One region of the Fictibacillus sp. B-59209 genome, then DNA from elsewhere that is predicted to be linked to it. Evidence: a T-box and tRNA genes for the amino acid it is inferred to sense, from the RefSeq annotation. Region 1 holds a T-box; the other holds one or more tRNA genes.
What was found. A T-box is a leader RNA that pairs with one kind of tRNA and senses whether it is charged. The one in region 1 lies ahead of trpS (tryptophan--tRNA ligase), so its partner is inferred to be a tRNA-Trp.

Region 1 (8,301 bases):
TCTCTTGCCATCCGCTCGTAAAATTCATCCATACTGATATCGACCCCATCTAAAAAATGACCGTCTTTAAAAGTAATATTAAGCGGAACAATGACAAAAGGGACGGATAATGTATGATGATCTACACAGTAGTCGCTTGCACTATCCAGAATAAAAGTGATATTCATTCAATTACCTCGTTTCAAATAATCCTTATAACCCTCCTTAAACATATCATAAAACGACCTCCTGATATACAGGAGATCGCGTCATTTGTTACTGTTTATTCTCATTGTTCAATTCATTGTCATAAAGATGGCAAGCTACCCAGTGGCCTTCTCTTGCTTCCTGCCATTTAGGAACTGTACTTGCGCAAACATCCATTGCATGCGGACAGCGCGTACGGAAACGGCATCCGCTTGGCGGGCTGATTGGGCTCGGAATATCACCTTCAAGAATGATTCGCTCGCGGCTTCGTTCTACTTCAGGATCCGGAACAGGAATGGCTGAAAGAAGCGCTTGAGTATACGGATGCAGAGGCTCTTCATAAAGCTCATCACTGTCCGCAAGCTCAACTATGTTTCCAAGATACATAACACCCACGCGGTCGGAAATATGTTTAACCATGGAAAGATCATGGGCGATGAATAAATACGTTAGTCCGCGTTCTTTTTGGAGTTTCATAAGCAGGTTTACAACCTGCGCCTGAATGGATACGTCCAACGCTGAGATCGGTTCGTCAGCGATGATAAAATCAGGATCCACTGCAAGGGCACGGGCAATACCGATACGCTGACGCTGTCCGCCTGAGAATTCATGCGGGTAACGGCTGGCATGTGCACGGTTCAGCCCTACCGTTTCAAGAAGCTCGTAAACACGCTCCATACGTTCCTTATCGTTCTTTGCCAGACCGTGGATATCTATTCCCTCGGCAATAATATCTTTGATCGTCATCCTTGGATTTAAGGATGCATAGGGATCCTGGAAGATCATTTGCATCTTGCGGTTAAAGGATTTTAATTCTTTACCGGACTTTTTGCCATGAACATCAACACCTTCATAAGCGACATTGCCGTCTGTAGCATCGTATAGACGAATAATCGTTCTTCCAGTCGTAGATTTTCCGCAGCCGGATTCTCCAACAAGTCCGAGTGTTTCACCTTTATATATATCAAAGCTGACATCGTCAACTGCTTTTAACACAGCATTCTTGCCAACTCTAAAATGCTTTTTCAGGTTCTTGACTTCTAATAACTTCTCTCTTTCTACAACTGCCATTAACGGGCACCTCCTACTAATGCAGCTTCAGGCGGTTCTACCTTAGGCGCACGCTCATCCAGCAGCCAGCAAGCCGATTTATGAGTTGAAGTAACGTCTGAGGCATCCGGCATATGGTCCACACAAACCTGCATCGCATAAGGGCAGCGTGCAGCAAACGGGCAGCCTTTCGGCGGATTAAGCAAGTTTGGCGGCGTACCAGGAATCGCCAGCAATTCTTTGTCGTTCGTGTTTAACTTTGGCATGGAGGATAGTAATCCCCAAGTGTAAGGATGTTTAGGATTGTAGAACACTTCATCCGTTGTACCTGTTTCAACAATCGTTCCACCGTACATTACCGCGACCCTTTGTGAAAGATTGGCTACTACACCAAGATCATGGGTAATCAGAATAATAGCTGTTCCGGTCTTTTGCTGCAGATCTCTCATTAAATCAAGGATCTGTGCCTGAATCGTAACATCAAGTGCCGTTGTTGGCTCATCGGCGATTAATACTTTTGGGTTACACGCAAGCGCGATGGCGATGACCACACGCTGTCTCATCCCACCAGAGAATTGGTGAGGATATTCTGTAATGCGGAGTTCCGGATTTGGAATTCCTACAAGCTTTAAGAGATTGATTGCTCTTTCTTTCGCTTCGCTCTTAGACAAGTTCTGATGCTTGCGAAGACCTTCCATGATTTGCTTCCCGACTGTCATCGTCGGGTTTAGGGAAGTCATCGGATCCTGGAAAATCATAGAAATCTCAGAGCCACGGATTTTCTCCATCTCGCGGTTGGAGAGCTTCACTAGATCTTTTCCTTCAAAAAAGATTTGGCCTTCCTTAATCTCACTCGTTTTTTCAGGCAATAATCGCATGATTGCTTTCGAAGTAACAGATTTACCTGATCCGGATTCTCCTACTATCGCAAGGGACTCACCCTTTTCAAGATGCAGACTTACCCCGCGAACCGCTTTTACTTCTCCTGCAAATGTATGAAAGGAGACATTAAGATTGTTAAGTTCTAATATATTCTTCATATTTTCTCCCCCTATTTACGCATCTTAGGATCCAGAGCATCACGTAATCCGTCACCCAATAGGTTAAAGCTGATCATGATCAACGAGATAATGACAGCCGGGTACATTACTAGGTGAGGATAGATCTGTAATGATTTAAATCCTTCGTTTACTAATGACCCTAGAGAAGCTGTTGGAGGAGCAAGTCCAAGTCCGATAAAGCTTAGGAATGCTTCAAAGAAAATAGCGTTAGGAATAGTAAACATGGATGTAATGATGATCGCACCCAAAATATTCGGGAACATGTGCTTTGTCAAAATACGGGAACTTGTTGCCCCCAATGATTTTGATGCCATTACAAATTCCTGGTTTTTCAATTTTAAGATCTGTCCACGTACAATACGGGCCATTGTTGTCCAGCCTGTAATAACCAATGCCATTGTGATGGATAAAATACCTGGATCAAGAATTAGAATGAAAAGGATAATGACGATTAAGTTGGGGATACCGACTACGATCTCAATAATCCTCTGCATAATATTATCCGTTCGTCCGCCAAAGAAACCTGAAATGGCTCCATAAGCTACACCAATAATCATGTCAATGGCTGCAGCTAAGAATGCGATGTAAAGAGAAATCTGTGTCCCTTTCCATATTCTTACGAACTGATCCCGGCCCAGAGCGTCCGTTCCAAACCAGTAGTAATTTTTTGTCTGGTTTTTCATTTTATACTGATCGACGCCTCGGATGTCCACACCATCAACACCAAGGAAGCTTACCTTTTCAAGTAAAGGAATACGCGGCGGCAAATTGGTTCTGCTTGTGTCTTGATCATCAAAGCCGTTATGACTCATAACTGGACCTAAAAAGGCAAAAAGGAGAATAGCTACGATGATGATAAGCCCAGCAACAGCTCCCTTGTTTTCAAACAAACGTCTTCTGGCATCCTGCCAAAAGGAAGTGCTCTCTTTCGTTATTTTTTCAGAAGCTTCCGCAGAGATCACCGCAGGCTGGAACAAATCATTGTTAAGTTGTTTTTCACGCATGCTCATTATTCCTTGCCTCCTGCAACCCTGATTCTCGGGTCAATAATTCCGTACAAAATGTCAACAATTAAAATGACTACAATGAAACATACACTATAAAAAATGGTAGTTGCCATAATTACCGGATAATCATTAAGTGTGATCGAACCTACGAATTGGTATCCCAGGCCAGGCACTGCAAAAATTCGTTCGATGATCAGCGTACCTGTGATCAGGTTGATGGCAAGAGGCCCTAAAATAGTTACTACCGGAATCATTGCATTTCTAATCGTGTGTTTCCAAATAACAACAATATTTTTTAAACCTTTGGATTTAGCAGTTGTAATATAATCTTGTCCCAACACTTCTAGCATTTCCGTTCTCATGAACCTCGCAACTGTTGCTATTACAAAAACCGATAACGAAAGTGCTGGCAGAACATGATATTTCGGACCATCCCAAAGGGCTACGGGCAGCCAATCTAGCTTAACTCCCACGTAATATTGAAGAACACCGGCAAATACAAATGAAGGAATGGATATCCCTAATACAGCAAATAGTGAAGAAACGTAATCAATCGCCGAATTTTGCTTTAATGCAGCGGCAATTCCTAAGATCAATCCGATAATCGTTCCAAAAATAGTTGCTTCAACACCCAGAACAGCAGAAGGCCCAATTCTCTCTGTAATCATAGTGGATACAGGCCGGTTGTCATACTGGAAGGAAACACCCGCGTCCCCTTTTACGAGATTGCTCATATAGTTAAAGTACTGTACAGGAATCGGATCATTCAGCCCGTATTTTTCATTCAAGATAACTTTTTGCTCTGCTGTCAATTTTTCCTCGTTGTTAAACGGAGAACCTGGCAGCAGCTTCATTAAGAAAAACGTAAATGAAGAAATAATAAATAGTGTGATCAACATGTAAACCATGCGTTTGAGTACAAAACGAACCACTATTGCACCTCCTAATAATAAACCCCAGCTATATACCTATATATCTATAATAGTTGAGATTACAATATCCTACAATAGTTTTATTTGAAAGTTCGACAAATTTCAACTAGTGAGAATTTTGCAGTTAAAAGGAGAGTATATGGCTTACTGACATATACTCTCCGCGTATAGCTATTTAACCATTTAATATTATTTTTTACTTAACATCCCAGTTTTTATAGCTGAAATCTCCGCCAAATGAGTGGTTTACTACGTTTTTAAGGTTTGGCTTAGTGATGTAAGCAAGACCACGTTGGTACATTGGGCTGATTGCAGCATCATCCTGAATCAAGATTTTCTCAGCGTCTTGCATCATAGCCCAACGCTTTTTAAGGTCTGTTTCAGATGAAGCTTTTTTGATTAGTTCGTCATAATTTTTGTTTGAGTAAGCCATTTCGTTATGAGGACTATTAGTTACGAACATATCTACGAATGTCATTGGATCTGGATAGTCAGGTCCCCAACCAGCATAAGAGATATCGTAATCAAGTTTCTCTTCAAGCTTAAGTTTTTGTTTGAATGGTTGTGGCTTAATTTTTAGAGATAGACCAGGAAGGTTTTTCTCAAGTTGGTTTTTGATGAACTGCGCATCTTTTTGTGCTGTATCGCTGTCATAGTTAAGTAGAGTAAGATCTACTTTCTTTGTTCCAAGCTCTTTCAAGCCTTTTTCCCAAAGTTCTTTTGCCTTTTTAGCATCGCCTTTATTAAGGTCGCCATACTTCTCACGGAAGTCAGATCCATCTGGACCGTTAACGAACTTAGAAGGAACTAGGAAGTAAGCAGGAACAGATCCATTGTTTAAAAGAACGTCAGTAAGCTGTTTTTTGTCCCAGCCCATATCTATTGCGTGACGGATGTTTTCATTAGCCAACGCTTTGTTCTTTTGGTTCATACGCAAGAAGAATAATGTTGATTCAGGAACAGTACTGAAAATATCTTTCTTGTCTTTGTATTGATCCACGTACTCAGCAGAAATGGTAGTACGGTCTGCTTTTCCAGTTTCAAACAGGTTGATGCGAGTTGCTTCTTCTTTAACTACGTTTACGTTGATTGTGTCAACTTTTACGTTGTTCTTGTCCCAATATTTAGGGTTCTTTTTCAACTGCCAGCCTTTTTCATGCTCCCATTTAGAAAGAGTGTAAGGGCCGTTATAAAGCGCTTTGTCTGCTTCAAGAGCAAACTCTTTGCCTTGTTTTTTAACGAAAGCTTCATTTTGCGGATAGAAAGTAGGGAATGAAAGAACCGCTTTAGTGTAAGGTTTTGATGCAGGGTCAGCTGCAAATTTAACTTCTAGCGTGTGATCGTCAATTGCTTTAACGCCAAGCTGATCTGTTTTGTTGTACATTTTGTCTTCAGGGTTAAGTATTTTATCTGCATTCAGGATACCTGCTACTTGATAAATGAAAGAGTATTGAGTAGCTGTTTCTTTCGCTACAGCTTTTCTCCAAGCAAATACATAATCATTTGCTGTTACTTTTTCACCGTTGCTCCAAACAGCGTCATCACGAAGTTTGAATACCCATGTTTTACCGCCGTCTTTTTCTTGCGGCTCTTCAGCAGCACCAGAAAGGACTGGCTGATCTTTGTCATCTAAAGTGTAAAGACCTTCGTAAACGTTGTTTGCAACGTTTAGAGATACAGAGTCATCCGCCATGATGTTATCAAGGTACGGAATTTCTGATGAGTCTAACAGGTTAAGCACCTTTTCTTTAGATGAGCTTCCATTACCTTCAGATGCATTGCCATTTGCTTTGTCATCTTTACCGTTCTTTCCGCTACACGCAGAAAGGAAGACGCTCAATACGAGCACGATCGTTAGAAGTAACGACCATTTTGACTTCTTCATGAATTGACCTCCCCTTTTTCTGTTTACCTAATTAGTGGACCAAAGCTTCGTGAATTATCAGACATTTTGCCCACAACCGTATTATACAAGTTTTCTAACTATTATGCATATACTTTTTTTTACGACTTTTACAAAAAGCCCATAATATTTACGTTTTATTAACAAAAAATAGGAATAAAGACCTATTATTGTCCGTCGTTTTCTTTCTGTTTTTAAGACAGTAATTTCCAGAATATTTGGTGATATATCCTCCTTTATTACCCCAAATTTTTTTCGCTCTCCCGCTGTTTTGAATCAAAAAGCTCACTTCAAGAAGATCGACAGGGGGATTTACTAGGTAAAAAGTATTACTTCATTCGTGAATTTTCATGTTAAAATGTATAAAACAAACTTGAATTTTTCAGATTGGAGAAATTTGATGTCACGCTTGACTTCCTCATTGTTATTAACCGCGGGATCCATAATACTTTCGCTCATTATAGAGCTTGTCTCTGAAAAAAAGATCCACCTCATTCATTTAGTGAACAACCTTTTCATGGTTTCCCTCGCCCTCCTTTTAATTGGCTTAACCCTTTTTGTCATCAGGGGAGGATTATTCGATCTGTTTTCCAGGACACTGAAAAAAGTTATGAAGAGTTTCTCTAAGTCTGCAGAGTATGCAAGCAGCCATGAAACCGAATCGAACTTCTATCTTTCAGAAAGAGTATCAGGAGAATTTGTTTTTCCGCTCCTCTCTTCGGGTCTTTTTCTGTTTGTGGTCTCTAGCCTGGTTGCAATTCTGTCTTAAATTTACTATACTTATTTTAATTGAATGATCTTGGCGATGATAAAGAAAAGTACATGTTTTTGAAGCTCTCAGAGAGCCTGTGTGTGGTGTAAACAGGCAGTGAATAAGCATGGAATGGGCTTTTGAGCTCCTGTCTGAACTTACAGTAGGAACAGGCGTGTTTGTCCGCACGATAGAATGGTCACCGTATGACAGTACGGCTTTGAGAGATTCTTTATGAATAAGTAAGGGTGGCACCGCGGTCCATTCGTCCCTTTTAATGGGATGGATGGGCCTTTTTGTATTGATTTTGAAGTAAAAGGAGAAGGATATTTTATGGCAACTATATTTTCAGGCATACAGCCAAGCGGTACGATCACACTTGGCAACTATTTAGGAGCACTGCAGCACTTTGTAAACTATCAGGAAGATAACCACTGTTACTTCTGTGTGGTAAACCAGCATGCAATTACAGTTCCGCAAGACCCGGTCCAGCTGAAAAAGAACAGCCGCAGCCTTGCCGCCCTATACCTGGCTGTTGGAATTGACCCGGAGAAGTCTACACTATTCATTCAGTCGGAGGTTCCTGCTCATACGAAGATGGGATGGATATTACAGTGTATCGCTTATATTGGAGAACTTGAACGTATGACTCAATTTAAAGACAAATCCAAAGGAAAAGATGCTGTTTCTGCAGGGTTGCTGACATACCCGCCGCTGATGGCTGCTGATATCCTGCTGTATGGAACTGAACTAGTTCCTGTTGGGGATGATCAGAAACAGCACATTGAGCTTACAAGAGATCTTGCAGAACGTTTTAATAAAAAGTACCGTGAGATCTTTACGATTCCTGAGCCTCGAATTCCCAAAGTCGGTGCGAGAATCATGTCCCTCGTTGATCCGGTTAAAAAAATGAGCAAATCAGACCCGAACGTGAATGCCTTCATCTCTATTTTAGATAATGAAGCGGTCATCACAAAAAAGATCAAGCGTGCGACAACTGATTCAGAAGGTATCGTTAGGTTTGATAAAGAGAATAAGCCAGGAATCTCAAATCTCTTGACAATCTACTCTCTTTGTTCCGGAGAGTCCATTTCCGAGTTGGAGACCAAATATGAAGGAAAAGGTTACGGAGATTTTAAAGAAGGCACAGCTAAAGCGATCATTGAACGTTTACAACCGATTCAAGACCGGTATTTCAGCCTCATCGAATCTGATGAACTTGATCAAATCCTTGACCAAGGGGCAGAAAAAGCCAACCGGGCAGCAAACAAAATGCTGAATAAAGCAGAGCGTGCAATGGGCTTGGCCAGAAAACGAGTGTAAAACCCGGAACACGTGAAGAAACCTCCACTTTAAGTGGGGGTTTCTATGTGTTTATTGAAGTTTGAATCTCGCGGAAAAACAGTTGTTA
Region 2 (8,301 bases), on a different contig from region 1:
TTCCCCTAATTACTGGTCTAGGGTCTTCATTCATCAGCTGGACGAGTTCATCTGCAGCTGATTCATCTTTAAAATGAGCAAGAGCAAGAATAGCATTTCGCTGGATCGGTTTTTTCCCTCTCCATGAGCCGGAGACATGGCCGAACTTTTCCTTGAACTCCCGGTTGCTCATATGAAGGATCGGCTTTAATAAAGGCTTCGCTATCTCAGGATCCGGTTCCATCTCCTGATGAAGATGGAAATCCTTCCCCTTATTTTTCGGACATACCGTCTGGCAGGTATCACAGCCATATAAACGGTTTCCTATTTTTTCACGGTATTGGTCAGGAAGAAAATCCTTCGTTTGTGTTAAGAAAGCAATACATTTATTGGAGTCCAGCTGTCCTCCCTGTACAAGGGCTCCAGTTGGGCATGCATCGATACAAATCGTGCAATCTCCGCATTGATCGGTAATCGGTGTATCGGGAGGAAGGTATACGGTAGTCAGCAATTCGCCTAGATACACATAAGAGCCGAATTCCGGTGTGATGGTGGAACAATTCTTTGCACTCCATCCAATTCCCGCACGCTCTGCAGCAGCACGATCGGACAATTCCCCGGTATCGACCATTGACATCACCTCTGCCTCCGGAACCTTTTCTGCAATAAAGGCCTCTAACAGCCGGAGCTTCCCACGCAAGATGTGGTGATAATCCACTCCCCAGGATGCCCTGCAGAAAATCCCTCTGCGTGCACCTTTTACACTTCGGGGAGCATCTTTCATTTTTGAAGGATAAGCTAGAGCGATGGATATAATGGTATGTGCACCTTCCATCAAAAGCTGAGGGTTCGTTCTCTTTTCAATGTCTTCTTCTTCAAACCCTGATTGATAACCGAGCTCCTGCTGCTGGATAAGCCTTTCCTTCAATTCAGTAAAAACATCTGAAGAAGCAAATCCAATTTTGTCGATACCAATTGATTTACTATATGCAATAAGCTCTTCTTTAAACTGGGCGCCTGTCATAACTGTACCTCCTTTCTCCATAAAAGGATTTCTTCATCTATGGTAAACTATCTATAAAATACATTGATAAGCCAAGGTGATCTGATGATAAAACTAGCAGAGGATATTAAAAAGCTTGTCCCTTCCTTTAAACTGGGAACAATACTATATCATGATATCGTGATTGGAGAATCACCGCAAATGCTAAAGGGCAGATTCCAATTATTTCTTGAATCGCTGAAATTGGATGCTGAGCAGCTCAGTGTATCTGACAACCCCGGGGTTCAGGAATGGAGAAAAACCTTCAAGGCGCTTTCCATGGATCCCTCCAGATACAGACCTTCTGCAGAAGCCCTGCTTCGAAGAGTTTATAGCGGAAAGGACATAGGTTTGGTCAATTCAGCGGTAGACGTTAATAATTTCTTTTCTCTTCAATATGGTGTACCTATCGGGATTTATAATGCAGCAGCGTTAAGCGGTGAGGTTGAAGTAAGGCTTGGCAGTCCTGAGGATCAATACGAGGGATTAAACGGCCGTTTAATGAACATGGAGGGCAAACTGCTATCCTCTGATGCCAACGGCCCGTTTGGCAGTCCAATCGTTGACTCCAAGCGCACAATGACTTCCCCTGATGTGACAAGTGCGCTCCAGATCGTTTACTTGCGCCCTTCCATGTCAACAGAAGAAAGTGCCAAGCTACTGGCTGCGATTGAAAAAATGTTTATCCAGATTCATGGCGGTTCTGCAGAATCTTTTATCGTTCAATAAAAAAAGCGCAGTACTTCATTTAAAACGAAGTACTGCGCTAAAACCTACAACTGCCTTGATTCAATATAGTCCCAAACTTCAAATAATATGACAACCTGTTATATTATTTTTTTATGCTCTCAGTCCTGCTGTGTCATCTTGTGACTTATAACTTCCGCTGCTTATAAGCATGACTGCAAACGCCAGAAGAGCAAATACTGCAAGATAGATAAACAGGACACTTGCATTAAATAAGGCGGTTCCTGGAGCATCCAGAGATAGAACAGACTTAAATCCTGCAATGCTGTACCTAAACGGCAGGAACTCACTTAAAGTCCGCATATTGGCAGGGAGCATGTCAATTGGAAGATTCGCTCCTGTAATGGAAAGCTGGAGCACAACAAATGCCAGTCCAAGAAACCGTCCAATCACTCCGAGTGCAGCAAAGAAGCTGACAATTGCAGAAAATACGATACTAACAAAAATAGCGAATAGAACAAATCCTGCCGGGTTCTCAACGTTTACTGCCAAGACCATAACAACAATGGAAAGCAGCAAAGCTTGAGCAATAGCCAGAACGGATAAATTCATAAACTTTGCACCGAACCAGGCAGCTGCTGATACGTCTTCCGGTCTTTTGAAATTCATGAACATGGACATGATCAAAATTCCGGCAAACAATGCAAGAGTTAATACATAAGGAGCTGTTGAATCACGATAATGCGGATATTTGAACACCTTATCGCTCTTTAATTTCACTGGTGAAGCAAACATGTTGAAATTCTTCTGATCAGGGGTTTTCAGGCTGCTTGTTTTAGCTGCTCCATCTTTCAATCCCGAAGCCAGTTCAGCTGAACCATCATTCAGTTTTTGGGCACCATCATTTAACCGGGTGACACCTGAAGTTAAATCTCCCCATCCTTTTTCCACTGTTGCATTTCCATCACTAACCTGCATCGTTCCTGAATGGATTTTATTTGCACCTGATGTGAGGTCTTTCCACCCTTTATCAACATCCGCGTTTCCATCGCTGACCTGTCCAGACCCGGCATATAGTTTACTTGTACCGTCAGTCAGCTTATGCCATCCTTTATTGACATCGGCATTCCCATCTCTCACCTGGACTTGTCCATCATGGATTTGGGTTGTGGCACCTTTTAGGTCCTTCCATCCTTTATTCACTGAAGCATTTCCGTCTGATATTTGGCCTGCGCCTGCATCTAGCTTCGTAACACCATCCGTCATCGTCCCCCAGCCCTTATTGACGGTTGCGTTGCCGGCTGCAATCTGTGATGTGCCTGCATGAAGGTCACCGACTTTAGTTACCATGGTATTCCAGCCATCTTTAATTTGCTGAGTTCCATTTTTTAATGCTGGCACCTTCTCGTTGAGCAGTCCTACACCATTATCAATAGTTCTTTGGCCTTGAACCAGTTGCTTTATCCCATCTGCAACTGATAAATTACTTGGTACATCATGTTCAGTTAGTGTTGCAGCAATGCCATTTGCACCCTGTTGTAGTTTTTCTAACTTTATCTTATTTTCCGGTTTATTGGCGGCATCAGATAAAGCTTTACCTGTTCCTACGATTTTTTGCAATTTAGGATCATTTTGCAATTCAGGGTGTTCTTTTAAAAATGCCTGTAGATCAGAGGATAATTGCTGCAAGCCCCCTCCTAATGCTTGTGATTGAGCGGTAACATCACCAATGCCAGCTGCAACCTGCTGACTTATAGGCAATACCTTTTCTTTAAGAGCACCTTGTGTCTGTTCTAAACCTTTTAACAGGTCAGATGTTCCTTTTTTAAGGTCAGGTATCTTTTGATTTAGCAAATCTGCACCAGCTGCCAAATCCGCAACACCTTGCTGTTTTTCCTTGAGATTGTCTAGCAGCAATCCTGTCCCCTCATTCGCGGCTTGTGATCCTGCCGCTAAAGCAGCTATGTTTTTTGAGCCGCCTTTTAATGAAGTTAAAAGTTCATCTGTTCCATTTTTAAGAGTCTGTGAGCCGTCAGCAAGACGTTTGATATCTCCCTGCTTAGCAGTCAATGACTGCAGCATTTGTCCTGTGCCTTTTTCCAAATCACTCGTTCCGTCCGCTAGCTTTTTAATATCACCCTGCTTGCTTGTCAAGGATTGAAGCATTTGTCCAAGGCCATTGTTGACCTGCGCCGAGCCATTGGCTAATTTGGTAATATCATTCTGCTTTCCAGACAGGGATTGAAACATCTGCCCTGTTCCTTTTTCAAGTTCTTTCGCTCCTGCAGCAAGTCTGGATATATCGCCTGAGTTATTTGTAAGCGATTCCAAAAGTGTGCCGGTTCCTTTCTGTAAATCAGATGTGCCTCCATTTAGCTTTGAAGAACCATCTGCAGCCGTCTGAAACCCGTCAGACACATCTTTCAGGCTGACAAACATATTGTTCACGTATTTCTCCGTAATCCGGTCTGCCAGCTTTTCCCGGATCTGTGCTGTCGCGCTCTTTGTAACCTGTGCAGCCATAAAGTTTAAACCTTCATTCTGCACATACTTCAATTCCGGTTTTTGAGGATCGGTTGAGAGAACGGTCGTTACCTTCTTAGAGAAATCTTTGGGGATTTCAATGACCATGTAATACTTCAAACTCTTCAACCCGCTTTTCGCCTCATCGGAATCAACAAATTTCCAGCCGAGGTCTTTTCCTTTTTCCAGATCAGCGACTAAATCCTTTCCTGCATTAATCGTCTCCCCATCTGATTCGGCTCCCTGATCGTTGTTAACGACCGCTACCGGCAGGTTTGACAGGTTGTCATATGGCCCCCACCTAGGAGACAAGAGTATCCCGCCGTACACAACAGGTACGAGCAAGGCAATAATGACTGATAACAGCAGCCCTTTTTTCGCTGCCATTCCCGCCATTTCTGCCTTGAACAAACTAAAGACCTTCATCCGCTACTCCCCCATGCTTTAGAATAAAATACAGGTGAAGATGAATGACCATTCACCTATAAGCCTATGTATTCTAATAAATGACAAAAAAATCCTTTCTTTTTATATTGAAAATTAAAAATATTTTTAATTTTCCTGGCAATCGGATAACTCGATGTATTAAAAAGCATAAAAAAAGAAGTGCACCATTTATGCACTTCTTTTTACCGTAATAGTTAACCTGCTTCTTCCCCAGATTCGTTCCCGCGTTTCGTCATTTCTTTAACTCTAACTTGCTCATTCAGTTTAGCTGCTTCGTCTAAATACTCGGTTTGAATCCCGCTTTTTACAGCCCAATAATAAAACACAAGGGCTAAGCATGCAATGAGAACCATATCCCAGCCAAATGGAATGATGTTGGCTCCTCCAAATTTTTCACTTCCCAGGTAGGAGATAAACATCATGCAGATTAAGTAAACAACCATCCAGAGTCCTGCCAGGAAATTCGTTTTGAAACCTTTCCATTTCTTTCTCGCCTGATAATAAAAGTAAATTGGAAGGCCAATCAAAATAAAGAATAGCACCTGTCCAGTCAGCGGCCATCTTGCCCAATACAGCGTTAAAGAGGCAAAGACGAACCCGCATGGTGCGATGATGCTTAGTGCTTTAACACGTAATGGACGATATAGATTCCTGCCTGTCCGTCTTAATGTCATGACGGTAACTGGGCCGGTGATATAAGAGATAAGGGTTGCTACTGAAATTACTTCTGCTAGTACCCCCCAGCCTCTAAAGACAAACAGAAACAGAAAACATACAGCAAGGTTTAAATACATAGCAGGACGAGGCACACGGTAAAAAGGATGAACCTTTCCAAACACTTCTGGTAAATAACCGTTCTTTTCCATTCCGTAGATCATTCTCGCTGTGGTGGCGGTATACGTAGTTCCTGTGCCGGAAGGAGAAATGAATGCATCACAATAAAGTAAAATGACAAGCCAGTTAATGCCCAGTGCAATGGCCAAATCGGCAAATGGCGAATTGAAATTTAAATGATGCCAGCCTTTAGCAATCGTGGCAGGACTGACAGCCCCGATAAAGGCCACTTGCAATAAAATGTAGATAACGGTTGCGATCAGAACAGACCCTACAACTGAAAATGGAATAGTGCGGCCGGGATTCCTTGCCTCACCCGCCATATTAATGGGGCTTTGGAAACCGTTGAACGCGAATACAATCCCTGAAGTAGCTACGGCAGTTAGTACACTTGCCCATCCATAAGGAGCAACACTGTGCCCGGATGTAAAGTTCTCCCCATGAAATCCTACGAAAAGAAGCGCTCCAACCGTGAGTCCAGGAATAACAATTTTAAAAATTGTTATCAGGTTATTTGCTTTGGCAAACAGGCTGACTGCCCAATAGTTCAAAAAAAAGTAAATCAGCATCAATACTGAAGCGATAACCAATCCTTTCCCGGTAAGGGTGCCTTCCGTCACTAACGTGTGCGTCCACCTTGCCCATTTCCACGGCCATGAACTCATATATTGCACAGAGGCGATTGCTTCAACAGGAATAACAGAAACAATGGCAATCCAATTGGACCAGGCTGCAAGAAATCCTACAAACGATCCATGAGAATACTGTGTGTATTTCACCATACCTCCGGCTTCAGGAAACATGGCGCCTAATTCAATATAAGAAAGCGCTATAAATAAAATAACGATCATGCCGATGATCCAGGAAAAAACAGCGGCTGGACCGGCGATTTGTGCAGCTCTCCATGCCCCAAATAACCAGCCGGATCCAATGATCGATCCGAGCCCGACCATGGTCAGGGCAAAAGTTCCCATCTTTCGTTGCAAATCACTCATTCATGAAACTCCCTTCCAAAACTGTCTGTTTAAAGATAATATTCCTTTGTCGTTACTGTGAATCCCATAGAGGAATACTGAATATGATTACCGACAGCCTTCTATCTACAAATTTCGCCTTTTTTTTACATTTGTTTAGGGTAGAGCACATAATTGGCAAAGTGTTCATTCTTTCGTGAACAATTTGAGAGTGGAATAGTATTAGGCGCCAAATGCACGTATATTAGTATGCGATAATGTAATGGAGAAAAAACGTATATCTCTGCGTACTGAAAAGTATAAAGAAAAAAAAACGTTCCTTGCACTGTGCAAGGAACGTCTATATTTAACGTTATTATGTTATGTAATGGTACCGGTGGTCGGGGTCGAACCGACACTCCCAAGGGAACACGATTTTGAGTCGTGCGCGTCTGCCAATTCCGCCACACCGGCATGCAATTAATCATTAGGCAGTTAAGTTATAAAATATTATGGTGCCGAGGGCCGGACTCGAACCGGCACGATAGTCACCTACCGCAGGATTTTAAGTCCTGTGTGTCTGCCAATTCCACCACCCCGGCGCTGGGGAATTATGTAGTGGAGGCGGCAACCGGATTCGAACCGGTGGATAAGGGTTTTGCAGACCCTGGCCTTACCACTTGGCTATGCCGCCAGAAACAAACAAGATAATATGGAGCGGAAGACGGGATTCGAACCCGCGACCCCAACCTTGGCAAGGTTGTATTCTACCACTGAACTACTTCCGCATTGATGGCTGGGCTAGCAGGATTCGAACCTACGAGTGACGGAGTCAAAGTCCGTTGCCTTACCACTTGGCTATAGCCCATCATATGGGGCGACTGATGGGAATTGAACCCACGAATGCCGGAATCACAATCCGGTGCGTTAACCACTTCGCCACAATCGCCACATGGCAGGGGCAGTAGGAATTGAACCCACACCAAAGGTTTTGGAGACCTTCGTTCTACCTTTAAACTATGCCCCTAAATTGTTAATGTGCAACTAAAATTTAGATGGTGGAGGGGGACGGATTCGAACCGCCGAACCCAAAGGAGCGGATTTACAGTCCGCCGCGTTTAGCCACTTCGCTACCCCTCCATGAGAGACAAATCCTATTTTAATACAAATTCATCTATTCTTCAAGAAGAAATTTCTTACAGTTCTTGAAAAGAAAAGTGGTGCCGGCTAGAGGACTTGAACCCCCAACCTACTGATTACAAGTCAGTTGCTCTACCAATTGAGCTAAACCGGCAAAAAAAATGGTGGCTCGAGACGGAATCGAACCGCCGACACGAGGATTTTCAGTCCTCTGCTCTACCGACTGAGCTATCGAGCCAAAATGGCGGACCCGACCGGGGTCGAACCGGCGATCTCCTGCGTGACAGGCAGGCATGTTAACCACTACACCACGAGTCCATTTTGGTTGCGGGGACAGGATTTGAACCTGCGACCTTTGGGTTATGAGCCCAACGAGCTACCAGACTGCTCCACCCCGCGATAATATTAAGCTTACGGACGATATGTCCGAGTTAATGACTGTCTCTTCCTCTACAAGCAAATTCTTGAATGTAGAAAAAGTTAAGTATTAATGGTGGAGGATGACGGGTTCGAACCGCCGACCCCCTGCTTGTAAGGCAGGTGCTCTCCCAGCTGAGCTAATCCTCCGAAAAAGTTATATGTATAAAAAATGGTGACCCGTACGGGATTCGAACCCGTGTTACCGCCGTGAAAGGGCGGTGTCTTAACCGCTTGACCAACGGGCCATTCGTTGAAAAGTTATGGCGGAGAGCAAGG

Region 2: it has a tRNA-Trp gene. The T-box ahead of trpS (tryptophan--tRNA ligase) is inferred to sense a tRNA for this amino acid. The anticodon was not compared.

The regions. Positions count from the first base shown of each region.
Region 1 covers NZ_JARMMC010000018.1:445,722-454,022, forward strand. Annotated here, with positions in the region: gene P4361_RS15125 (DegV family protein) at 1-167, opposite strand, end outside; gene P4361_RS15130 (ABC transporter ATP-binding protein) at 256-1,257, opposite strand; gene P4361_RS15135 (ABC transporter ATP-binding protein) at 1,257-2,276, opposite strand; gene opp3C (oligopeptide ABC transporter permease) at 2,288-3,301, opposite strand; gene opp3b (oligopeptide ABC transporter permease) at 3,307-4,236, opposite strand; gene P4361_RS15150 (peptide ABC transporter substrate-binding protein) at 4,433-6,121, opposite strand; gene P4361_RS15155 (DUF3899 domain-containing protein) at 6,540-6,908, shown strand; T-box leader at 6,936-7,166, shown strand; gene trpS (tryptophan--tRNA ligase) at 7,224-8,213, shown strand.
Region 2 covers NZ_JARMMC010000010.1:187-8,487, reverse strand. Annotated here, with positions in the region: gene queG (tRNA epoxyqueuosine(34) reductase QueG) at 1-1,003, opposite strand, end outside; gene P4361_RS07485 (B3/B4 domain-containing protein) at 1,088-1,750, shown strand; gene P4361_RS07480 (YhgE/Pip domain-containing protein) at 1,862-4,657, opposite strand; gene P4361_RS07475 (APC family permease) at 4,873-6,507, opposite strand; tRNA gene P4361_RS07470 (tRNA-Leu) at 6,855-6,939, opposite strand; tRNA gene P4361_RS07465 (tRNA-Leu) at 6,979-7,067, opposite strand; tRNA gene P4361_RS07460 (tRNA-Cys) at 7,085-7,159, opposite strand; tRNA gene P4361_RS07455 (tRNA-Gly) at 7,179-7,253, opposite strand; tRNA gene P4361_RS07450 (tRNA-Gln) at 7,259-7,333, opposite strand; tRNA gene P4361_RS07445 (tRNA-His) at 7,339-7,414, opposite strand; tRNA gene P4361_RS07440 (tRNA-Trp) at 7,419-7,492, opposite strand; tRNA gene P4361_RS07435 (tRNA-Tyr) at 7,522-7,605, opposite strand; tRNA gene P4361_RS07430 (tRNA-Thr) at 7,684-7,759, opposite strand; tRNA gene P4361_RS07425 (tRNA-Phe) at 7,768-7,843, opposite strand; tRNA gene P4361_RS07420 (tRNA-Asp) at 7,848-7,923, opposite strand; tRNA gene P4361_RS07415 (tRNA-Met) at 7,928-8,004, opposite strand; tRNA gene P4361_RS07410 (tRNA-Val) at 8,097-8,172, opposite strand; tRNA gene P4361_RS07405 (tRNA-Glu) at 8,196-8,270, opposite strand; tRNA gene P4361_RS07400 (tRNA-Ser) at 8,287-8,301, opposite strand, start outside.